2 regions of the Caproicibacterium argilliputei genome follow, and region 2 is predicted to be linked to the other one. Evidence: a T-box and tRNA genes for the amino acid it is inferred to sense, from the RefSeq annotation. Region 2 holds a T-box; the other holds one or more tRNA genes.

The links. The T-box of region 2 lies ahead of tyrS (tyrosine--tRNA ligase). A T-box ahead of a tRNA ligase gene usually reads a tRNA of that ligase, here a tRNA-Tyr.
Region 1: it encodes a tRNA-Tyr, which carries the amino acid that the T-box ahead of tyrS (tyrosine--tRNA ligase) is inferred to sense. The anticodon was not compared.

The regions. Positions count from the first base shown of each region.
Region 1 covers NZ_CP135996.1:955,235-961,066, reverse strand. Annotated here, with positions in the region: gene PXC00_RS04545 (cation:proton antiporter) at 232-1,395, opposite strand; sodium ion sensor (DUF1646 type) at 1,448-1,499, opposite strand; gene PXC00_RS04540 (3-oxoacyl-[acyl-carrier-protein] synthase III C-terminal domain-containing protein) at 1,708-2,649, opposite strand; gene PXC00_RS04535 (hypothetical protein) at 2,786-3,118, opposite strand; cyclic di-GMP riboswitch class I at 3,298-3,381, opposite strand; tRNA gene PXC00_RS04530 (tRNA-Tyr) at 3,866-3,949, opposite strand; tRNA gene PXC00_RS04525 (tRNA-Thr) at 3,986-4,061, opposite strand; gene PXC00_RS04520 (flavodoxin family protein) at 4,110-4,631, opposite strand; gene metA (homoserine O-acetyltransferase MetA) at 4,645-5,589, opposite strand; gene PXC00_RS04510 (toxic anion resistance protein) at 5,630-5,832, opposite strand, start outside.
Region 2 covers NZ_CP135996.1:1,936,442-1,942,273, forward strand. Annotated here, with positions in the region: gene PXC00_RS09415 (YfhO family protein) at 1-1,575, opposite strand, end outside; gene tyrS (tyrosine--tRNA ligase) at 1,704-2,933, opposite strand; T-box leader at 2,991-3,249, opposite strand; gene PXC00_RS09425 (class I SAM-dependent methyltransferase) at 3,370-4,152, shown strand; gene recN (DNA repair protein RecN) at 4,192-5,832, opposite strand, start outside.

The DNA.
Region 1 (5,832 bases), 980 kb from region 2:
CTTTCCGAATGCACAGGGCATTTTCAATTTACCTTTCTTATAAGTATACGGGGAAAACGCAGCCCTGTAAAATTCAGAATTCCTATAGTTTGTTATCACTTTATCCGATAACGCAGCAGTCGGCACTTACACAGCTATTTCTTTCAGGATTCTTAAAAAGGCAGATTCGCTGATTTTTCCCGGCACGCCGAACCGCCATGCACTGCTCCGCTGCTTGCGAAAAGATTTTTTTCATGCTGCATCCAACCGCATTTCCGTCTTGTGGTTGAATACGACTTTCAGCAGAACCGGTGTCAGAACAGTGGTGAGCAGCACCACTAAAATGGTGGGAATGAAGACCTCCTGCGTGATAATGTGATTCTGCAGCCCAATATTGGCCGTAATAATTGCCACCTCGCCACGCGAAATCATGCCGATACCGATTTGCACCGACTCACTGCGGCGCAAGTGAAAAAGCCGCGCCGCACCACTGCAGCCAATGACTTTTCCGATGACGGCAACAACAAACATTACAGCCGTAATGAGCACCACCTTGCTGTTGAAACCGGTGAAAGTTGCCTCCAGTCCCACGCTTGCGAAGAAAATGGGAGAAAGAAATCCGGAAGAAAGGACTTTCACATTCCGCTCCAGATATTCCTTATGCTTCAGCTGCGAAAACAACAGCCCGCAAAGGTATGCGCCGGTGATCGAGGCAATGCCAAGACTTTCGGCGGCAAAAGCAACCAGCAGAACAGCAGCAAGTGAAAACGTGAAAAATGCATACCCCGGCTGCGCGTCTTTGAGCAATCGATTGAGAAAGTTCGGCAAAAAAACAATTGCCAGAACCCCAGCCAAACAGAACAGAACAATTTTCAGTCCGGTAAAAATCAGCGAACTGCCGCTGCCGTTCTTGACGGAAAGCAAGACGGAAATGAGCACAAGTCCCAGAATATCATCAATCACCGCGGCGCCAAGGATATGGATGCCCGGTTTTGAGTTTAACTTGCCGAGCTCCGTCAGCGTTTCTACTGTAATGCTGACACTGGTAGCGGACAGAATGATGCCAAGGAAAATGTCTTCTGTGGTATCCTGAAAGAACAGATAAGCACTCAGCGCGCCCAAAACCAGCGGGATAAGGACACCGGACAGTGCAATAACAGCAGAGGACTTGCCGGCTTTTTTGAACTGTTCCCAGTTGGTTTCAAGCCCCGCAAGGAACATCAGCATGATAACGCCTAAGTCCGAAAGAAGCTTGATGCTGTCGTCATACTGCACCACATGAAGCAGCATAGGGCCAAGAACCACACCTGCCAGCAGCGCACCAAGCACTTCCGGCATTTTCAGCTTGCGGCTGATAAGCCCGCCGATTTTAGTGGCTGTTAAAAGCAATACAAGATCCAGTAACGTTTTCTCCATATTCACACATCCAATCCTTTTTTGATAGAAAAAAAGTGGGAAGCCCAAACAGGACTTCCCACCCAAGAAGCTGATTCTTGAAAGCGGCAACCAGCCGCCCAACCGTATACCATCATTTTGTTGTATGTAAATAGTATAGCAGATTTTACAGCGGCTCCGCAAGGGCAAAATCGCAGAGAATCAGACCCTCCACATTCCTTTTACCGGTACAATTGCTGTATTCATAAGAGCTCAATTCCCATAAAGGAAACATAAATCCGCAGTTTTTCACAAAATTCTGCTTGCAGCAGTTCCTTTTCCTTCCGAATTCCTTTACAATTTAAGTAACAATACAATATTGGTCCGTCCGGAGCCAATGGTCCAAATAACCACATAATCCCCTTTTTTGACCATACCCTGCTGAATAGATTTCCACAGGACAATGAACGGACTGGTTGTGCCGGTATAGCCGTACTCATCGCCGACATACAAACTTTGGCTTTCCTCCATCGAAAGCAGTGCGCGAAGTTTTTGCAGAAACAGATAAACCGACTGTGAGCAGCAGAACATTTTAACATCATCGACAGACAAATGGTTTTTCTGAAGCAGCTGCAGGATGTGTTCCGAAGCATCCTCAAGATTCACGGTGGCGTCCGGATTCCAGCGCAGGAGCAGTTCGCTTCGGTCCTCTACCTGAAACAGCTTGGAAAAACCGCAGCCCGGAAAAACAATGTCCGCGTGTTCATCCGAATTTACCCAAAGCTTTGAATCCTGCAGACCGCAGTCTTCTTCTGTTTTCTCCAGAATCAGTGCACAGGCGGCATCCCCGTAAATCCCGTAGCTGTACTCGCACTCCGGGTCAGCAATCATGCTGATGAGGTCGCAGCCCACAAGCATAACTTTGTTGACATTTTCGCTGACTGACATATACTTTGCCGCAGATTCCAGTGCAGTTGACAAACCGGTGCAATCCACGTTGATATCATAACAGATGCAGTCGGTTTTGCCACCCACCGCATAGTGAACCAGAACCGAACTCGGCGGCGCAACGTATTCGGGAAGCTGACTGGAAAAAAGGATCATATCCAACGCACTGCCGGTTATGCCGGTGTTCTTTAAAACTTTTTTTGCAGCAGCCGTTGCCAGCGTCAGACTGCTTTCCTTGGTCAGGTCAATGCGGTACCGCTTGTCCCGCCCGTAAACATCGCGAAAAAAATGCTCGACATCTTTCCCGCGTTCCTTAAAGTGTGCGATATATTTTTCGTTGTCCTCCACAAGATCTCCGTGTTGAACCTCGATTCCGCAAATTTTAAAATGAAAAATGGGATACACCTTCTTTGCAGATTTTAAAAAAGGATATTCTTTTCTTAATGCTATAAGAAAAGAATATCCTGTGCGCAAAAATCACAAGTCAGGCAATGGAAAAGTTGCTCAAACCTGCCGCTGCCGCAATTCTCTTAACCTGCATACTCAGAATGCTGTTGGATTTGTCCATGTGCATAATAATCTGCTTAAACCCGGTTTTTTGGTACAGAGCCAGACAGGATTTCAGGGATTCCTGCATATCCGAAGTCACAATGCTTAATTCTTTTGCGTCAATTTCCAATATTGTCTGTGCAGGAGCAATGGTGCTGATCGTCTGCTTATACTCCTGGAAAAACTTTGCCGCAGTTGCTTCATCCATATGACCAGACACACGGATGACCAAATGATTTGCCTTCTTTACAATACTGTACTTTTCCATTTTGCTATCTCCTTATAAAGTCGAATTTTGTAAGTAGGAAGATGCTTGCAGGCACTCTCTGCCCAACACCCTTGCCCGCTGCAAAGCGAAAAAAACAAATACGGAAAACTTGCGGTTTTCAGCGACGCATTTCTGGCAGCGGACGCAGCTGGATAAACACAGCATTTTCAAATCTGCATTTTGGCAACCCAGCCGTCGTTGCTGACCGCATTAGACCTGTGGCTTTGCGTCCCCACCTTTTGATGGGTTTGCTATTTTCATCTTTGTGAATCTTATTATAGCATTGATGACTCGTGAATTTCATCCACTTTTTATAATTTCAATGAATAAAATAAAATTTATAAACAATTATTTTAGATACTAGTCATAAAAATCACACAAAAACTGGGTCGTAGAGGAAAAACGCACAATCTTATCCCGCAATATGAGATTCTTTGTAAAATAAAGTTTTTTGCATTTTGTAAAAATCTGTGAGTCTATTTATTCACCTATGAAACTTCCGTCTTGCAGCAGGAGCATGAAAAGCTCTCCCATAGATTCCTCTCTAGCAAGAAAAGGCGACCGGGGATTTTCGAAGCAAGGAAGGACTTTCTGTACACCTTACAACATTTTGCAAAATACAAAAAAACCGGCTCAGGAAAAAATCCTGAGCCGGTTTTCCACGCTTACCAATCTATTCTCGGCGAAACCGCCGGGAAAGAAGTGGTATTGCATGATTTCTGCTGTGTTCGTCTTTGGGACATTTGGTGGTGGAGGAGGATGGATTCGAACCATCGAAGCCGAAGCAACAGATTTACAGTCTGCCCCATTTGACCACTCTGGAACTCCTCCAATTTGCAGCCCGCAGGCCGCTTTTATCAGCCAGATTGGAGCTGGCAGAGAGACTCGAACTCACGACCTGCTGATTACAAATCAGCTGCTCTACCAACTGAGCTATGCCAGCGTATCTCCGGCTGACAAGAATATATTATACAGGGCAATCTGCGTTTTGTCAAGGGTTTTCTACAATTTTTTTGCTTTCATTTTCCTGCCCAAAAAGTTGCATCGCTTTTTGTGCAATCCGCATTCCAAACGTGACGTACAGGGGTCTGCTCTGCTCCCTTGTATCACGCGTGCACACTGGGCCCAAATGAATGTACGGCTGCCCGAGTGCAGAACCGCCGGAATACACCAGCATCCCTTTCACCAGCATATGGCAGAGGAGCGTCTGCAAGGCAAGGTCTGCCCCGCCCTGCGCATAATCAGCCGTGGCAAACGCCGCGCCAACTTTCCCCGCGAGAACAATGCTGTGCGATTCGTCAAACCATTTCTTCATCTGCCAGCAGGTACTGGCATAATACGTCGGCGTTCCGAACACCACCGCACAGCTTTCCTGCAAATATGCCGGGTCTGCTTCTTCCAATGAAAAAATTTCCGCCTGCACACCGGGAACAGACCGCATTCCCTGCGCAACCGCCTCTGCCATCTGCTGGGTATAACCGGTTTTACTGAAATACAAGACCGCAGTTTTCATACAGCCAACCTCCTTACAGCATCGCGCAGTCCAGTGAGTCACTGCACAGGGAATTTAAGTCAAACGGGGTGGTCTGATAGACAAAGTAGTTGAGCCAGTTGGTATACAGCAGCTGACCAGTGGCACGCCAGTTGTTGACCGGCGCACGTGACGGGTCATTTCCCGGATAATAATGCTTCGGCATCAGAATTGGCAGACCCTTTTCCAAATCCCTGCGGTATTCGGTGCCCAAAGTATCCACATCATACTCGGAGTGTCCCATCACAAAATACTGCCGCCCCTCCTGATCCCCGACGATGTGCACACCGACCTCCGGAGAAACAGACATCAGCCGCAGCTGCGGCACTTTTTCGATATCTTCCACGCGCACCTCTGTCTGGCGCGAATGCGGCACCCAGTAGATATCGTCAAAACCACGGAACAGACGCGACTTTTTCGTCAGCGCGCGGTGCGGATACACGCCGAAAACTTTCTGCGGCAGGCGGTACTTGGGTATCCCGTAGTGATAGTACAGTCCCGCCTGCGCCGCCCAGCAGATATGGAAAGTTGAATGCACGTTGGTTTTCGTCCACTCGAAAATACGGCAAAGCTCCGGCCAGTAATCCACCTCTTCAAAGTCCAGCAGTTCCACCGGCGCACCGGTGATGATGCAGCCATCGTACACGCGGTCCTGAATTTCGTCAAAGGTTTCGTAAAAATGAAGCAAGTGGTCTTCCGGCGTATTCTTGGATTTGTGAGACACCATCTGCACCAAATCCACTTCAATCTGCAGCGGTGTATTGGCAAGGCAGCGCAAAATCTGCGTTTCGGTTGTGATTTTCGTTGGCATTAAATTCACCAGCGCGATGCGCAGCGGGCGAATGTCCTGGTGCAGAGCGCGCCGGTGCGTCATTACAAAGATATGTTCTTTCTCCAGCACAGCGCGTGCCGGCAGAGAATCCGGTATTTTAATCGGCAAAGAAACCGCCTCCTGACAAAATTTCCGGCAGGACAAAGCGTCAGCGCAGCTGCAGAAGCTTGCTTTTCAGGTCATTTTCCAGCTTGCCTAACTCACGTTCTGCCTGCGCACGCTTCTCGCGTCCTTCCTGCTGAATCTGCATCACTTCATCCAGTGTGGAAATCAACGTTTCATTGGTATGCTGCAGCGTTTCCAAATCCACAATGCCGCGCTCCGACTCACGCTGCGTGTCAATGGTCGCCA
Region 2 (5,832 bases):
CTGCAGGGACTCCATATATACTCCGTTGGTCAGCGAAGTGTAATGGTCAAGCGCCGGATATCCCAATGCGCCGGTCAGGTTGGTGTCAAAGTACAGGTCATCCACTTTCATGCGGTACAGGGAGCTGTCCTGCACACGGTTCTGCAGGTCTGTCACACTCTGGTACGCATTTCCGTTTCCCGCGGCGGCGGTCACATATACATTGACGTTAAAGCAAAGCTCCACCGCCGTCACCACACACAGCAGCACACTCACTGCCCTTACTGAAAAGCGGCGGCAGCGGAATCCAAAAAACAGGAGCAAATACACGCAGAGCACCGCGCCGGTAAACAGCAGACCCAGTTTCAGCGCGCTGTTGTCTGCCCACAGCGTCTGCGCATAGCGTGTCAATGCCGTTTTCTGCGTTCTGAGCAGCCACGCACCCAGTGCCGCCGCACCTGCTGTGCCTGCGCACGCCAGCAGCAAAAGCCCCGGCCCTGCGGCAGGCTGCGGAGGCGCCAACCGCTGGCTCTGCTCCAGATGCCATGCGGTCAGCAGCAAACCCGTCAGCGGAATCATGTACCCGAAGCGCACAGGAAACGCCTGGTAACTGCCCAGGTGCCACATTCGGTCAATCGGGTCAATCACCAGCGGCAGCAGCAGGAACAGCAGTGTCAGGAACAGCGCCCCCTGCACCTCCCGCTTTCGCGGCTCCGTCAAATACAGCGGCACCGCCGCGACTGCCGCCGCTGTGCAGGTCCAAATCGGCAGCGTGGTCGGCAGGCTCGGCGTAAAGCTGCCACCACTCACACTGGAGACTAAATCCATCACCCTGCCGGACTGCAGATACTCCAGAAAGGACGGCAGCCACACGACCGCCGTTGCCAGCAGCGCCGCCGCTGTGCTCAGCCCCAGCAGCATGAGCACGCGCCCGCGCCGTCGCGGCAGCAGGTAAACCGCTGACAAAACGCCGAACAGTAATACCAGCCAGAAAAACACCATGGCGCTTAAATAGTAGTTGACCACAATCACTGCGCAGAGTGTCAGCACAAACAAAGCCGGTCTTTCCGCGCGGCAAAGCCGATACACCCCCAGCACCAAAATGGGAAACAGCGCTGCCATGTCCAGCCAGACGATGTTCTGGTAGTACATCATCGCAAAACCGGAGCAGGCGTACATGACGGAAAAGCTGCTTGCCTGCATGGTGTTCAGGTGCGGAAACAAGGTCGTAAAAAGAACCGCTGCCGTGCCGGCGCAGAGCGCCAGCTTCAGCAGAAGCAGAATGTTCATAAAAACATAGAAATCCGCCTTCGGCACAAAGGCTGTCAAAAACGTAAACGGACTGGAGAGGAAAAAGAAAAAGACACCCCAGAAGTCCATGCCGCCTGCGTTCTGCAGATTTAGAAACATAGAGGTTTTTCCCGCGAGAATATCCTGAAATTCCATCATCAGCGGCACAACCTGATGGTTCATGTCGCACCACGCCACCGTTTTGCTGCCAAACGGAAACAGGCCTGCCGCGGCAAAGCAGCCGGAAACCAGCAGCAGAACTGCCAGCGGCGCAGCCAAAATCGCCCGGTTCTGCCGTATCTGCAAACAATCATCCCCTTTCTTCCGCACAGATAAGATTGTTATATTTTACCTTTTTCTTGTGCAAATAGCAAGTCCGCACCGCAAATTTGCAAAAAAAGCAGAGGAAACAGACCGTTTCCTCTGCTTTCCGCTTATTTGCCCAACAGCACTTTATGGTAAACTTTCTTGCCTTTTTTCAGCACCGCTGCCCCATCCGGGAAGTCCGCCGCCGTCAACACAGCCGCCGGATCAGTCACCTTCGTGCCATTGACAGCAAGACCACCCTGCTGCACCAGACGGCGAGCTTCGCTCTTGCTGGGCACCAGTTTCACCTTGACAAGCAGTTCCAGTACGGCCACAGAATCTTCTGTAAAGTCAGACAGTTCCAGCGTGCTGGTGGGCATATTGGCGGTATCTGCGCCGCCGCCAAACAGCGCGCGCGCGCCCTCGCGGGCTTTTTCCGCTTCTGTTTCGCCATGAATGGCCTTTGTAACTTCGTAAGCAAGCACCTCTTTGGCTTTGTTCAGCGCGCTGCCCTCGCAGTTTGTCAGTTCGCGAATCTTCTCTATAGGCAGGAACGTCAGGAATTTCAGGCAGCGCTCCACATCCGCGTCGCCGATGTTCCGCCAGTACTGGTAAAATTCAAACGGGCTTGTCTTGTTCGGATCCAGCCAAACGGCACCTTTTTCCGTTTTGCCCATTTTCTTGCCCTCGCTGTTGGTCAGCAGTCCCAGCGTCAAGCCATAAGCGGATTTGTTATCTTTCCGGCGAATCAGCTCCACACCGCCGATGATATTGCTCCACTGGTCATCACCGCCAACCTCCAGCACACAGTCGTACCGGCGGTTTAATTCCAGAAAGTCATAGCTCTGCATAACCATGTAGTTCATTTCAAAGAAAGAAAGTCCGCGCTCCAGACGCTGCTTGTAGCACTCGGCTGCCAGCATCCGGTTTACGGAGAAGCACACGCCGATGTCCCGCAAAAACTCCACGTAATTGAGGTTCAGCAGCCAATCGGCGTTGTTCGCCATAATCGCCTTGCCCTCGGAAAAATCAACCAGCGGCGCCATCTGCCTGCGGAAGCACGCCACGTTGTGGTCAATCTGCTCGCGCGTCAGCATTTTGCGCATATCCGTTTTACCGGATGGGTCGCCAATCATGCCGGTGCCGCCGCCAAACAGGGCAATCGGTGTATGTCCTGCTTGCTGCAGGCGTGCCATGGTCATGATGGTTACGAAATGCCCGACGTGCAGGCTGTCCGCGGTCGGGTCAAAGCCGATGTAAAACGCACACTTGCGGTTATCCAGCAAGTCGCGCACGGCTTCCTCGTCTGTCACCTGCGCAATGAGTCCGCGTTCTTTTAAATCTTCGTATACACCCATTTGAATACCTCCAAAAATACTGCAGAGAGTAAACAAAAACGCCCCCTGCTTTTTCTTGCAGAGGGCGGAAAATTCCGCGGTACCACCTCAGTTTACCGCTTTCTCACAAAAGCGGCCTCACGGGTACATTTTTCATACATATAGGAAAAGATACCCCTGCGCTGTAACGCGCGCACACGGCCCAGCCTACCGGCAAATTGCTTTCAGTGGGCGGCTCCGGGAGGTAATTTGGGCGGGAGCAGGCGCCGGCTCGCACCAACCGCCGGCTCTCTGTGGCGCTGTTTTCCCGCTTAAGGATTCCCATCACAGCCTTTGTGTGCATTATACCGTTTTTCCGAAGCAATGTCAAGAAACGAAAATTCATCCCCGCTTCATAAATTTGAAATTCTTTTTTGCTAGAATAAGGGCTTCCAAAAGAATAGAATCAGGTGTTACTATGAACCGAATGAACCGCACGGAATTGGTCAAAGAGCAGTACCGCAGCACGGATAACCTGAACATCCGCATTACCCTGCATGAGAAGTACAGCACCAACCGGCAGGGCTTCGGCAACTGGATTTTGGAGCAGTACCGGTTCTTTCCCGGCTGCCGGATTCTGGAACTCGGCTGCGGTACCGGCGACCTCTGGGAAAGTCACACAGACCTGCTGCCCGCGTCAAGCGAGCTGATTCTCTCTGACTTTTCGCAGGGGATGGTTACGGAAGTACAAAAGAAATTTGCCGCCTGTCCGCACATTTCCTGCCAAAAAATCGACATAGCGAATATTCCCTTCCCTAACTGCAGCTTTGATTGGGTCATCGCAAACATGATGCTGTACCATGTGCCAAACCTGGAAGGGGCATTGGCTGAAGCTGCGCGTGTTTTAAAACCTGGCGGGCACTTTGCTGCCGCCACCTATGGGGAGCACGGCATTGCGGATTATCTGGAAGAGCACCTGCACGCTTACGGCTTTTCCCAGAAAGTAAACAACACCTTTACCCTGCAAAACGGAAACGCACTTCTGTCCCGCCGCTTCCGAACCGTTGAAAGATGCGTGTATCCGGACGCACTGGAAGTAACGGAAACCAAGGATTTGGTAGACTACATTCTGTCCATGACTTCTATGACGAATCTTTCTTTAGACCGCGCGGCACTCTTTGCATACTTTGAAGCACAGAAAAACGAGTGCGGGGTTATCCGGATTCCCGAGGAATACGGGATGTTCCTCTGCACCCTTTAAAAAGCAGCGGCTGCCGGAAATCACACGGCAGCCGCTGCTTTATTCTGTTTCGTTTTTGCTGTTTTTTCCTACGGCAAGCTGCAGCATCTCCTCTGCATTTTGCAGTGTCAGCGGCGTAATCTGTGTGCCGCCAATCAGCCGCGCCAGCTCCTGCCTGCGGCCGGCATGATCCAGCAGCGTAACCTGTGTAAAGGTTCTGCCGCTTTCCGTATGCTTTTCAATGCGGTACTGCCGGTCGCCGAGTGCTGCAATCTGTGCCAGATGCGTCACGCACAGCACCTGCCGCCCCTTTGCCGTCTGCCGCAGTTTCTGCCCGATTTTCTGTGCCGCGCTGCCCGAAACGCCGGTATCCACTTCGTCGAAAATCAGCGTACCAACACTGTCCCTGCCGGAAAGCAGCGACTGAATCGCCAGCAGAATACGTGAAAGCTCGCCGCCGGAAGCAATCTTCGCAAGCGGGCGTGCCGGTTCACCGGGGTTGGCGGAAATCAAAAACTGCACTGCGTCACAGCCTGCAGGCCCCGGCTCACCGGGCTCCTGCTGCACTGTAAACACCACGCCCGGCATATCCAGATACGCAAGCTCGGCGCGCACCTGTCTAGCAAATCCAGTAGCAGCCTTTCTGCGCGCGGAAGAAAGCTGCGCACCCAACTGCCGCACCTCTTTTTCCGCTTTGGCGCAGGCTTTCTGCAAACGCTCCAATTCTTCGCCGCTGTGCTGCACCGCGTCAAGCTCCCGGCGGCAGTTTTCCAGATACTGCAGCATTTCCTCTTCAGTTTTGCCGTATTTCAGGGATAAGTGATAGTAAACATTCAGTCGTTCTTCAATATCATCCAGTTCCCGCGGGTCAAACTCATTGTCTTCACACTGCCCGCCGATTTCTTCCGCGCAGTCCTGCAGGTCATAGCCAATGCTTTCCAGCCTGCCTGTCAGCGCGCCCAACTCCGGCAGCACATCTCCCACAGAAGAGAGGGCTTTTGCCGCATCCAGCACTGCAGCGCAGGCACCGGGCAGCTCCTCGCCGCCGTTGAGCAGGGTGTCTGCCTGACGCAAGGCTTCGGTAATTTTCCCGCTGTTGCGGATACGCTGCCGCCGGTTCTGCAGTTCTTGCTGCTCGCCCGGCTGAATCTGCGCCGCTTCCAGTTCCTCTGCCTGGTAGGTGAGCAAGTCAATCCGCCGCGCTTTTTCAGATTCGTCCAAATTCACAGTGGAAAGCTGCCTGCAAAGACCCTTCCATGCGGTGTATGCCTCCCGGTAGCTGTGCCGCAGCTCCGGCGAAACACCCATACGGTCCAGATAGCGCAGATGGTTTTCCGGCGAAAGCAGACCGTAACTCTCATGTTGACCGTGCAGATTGATCAGCAGCGCGCCCAGTTCCTTCAGCGCGGAAACCGAAGCCGGTCGCGCGCCGATGTGGCAGACCGTGCGGCCGTCCTCACGGATTTCGCGCTGCAGAAGCAGGGTGCCGTCTTCCTCCGGCGAAAAGCCGAGAGCCTCCAGCTTTCGCTGCACCCGCTGCCCAAAGTCCGAAAAGCTCGCGCTGACAAAAGCACCCTTGGCACCGCTGCGCACCAGTTCCCGCGACGTGCGCTGCCCCAGCACCGCATGAATCGCGTCGATAATAATGGATTTGCCCGCGCCGGTTTCACCGGTCAGCACGTTAAAACCGGCGCCGAAGTC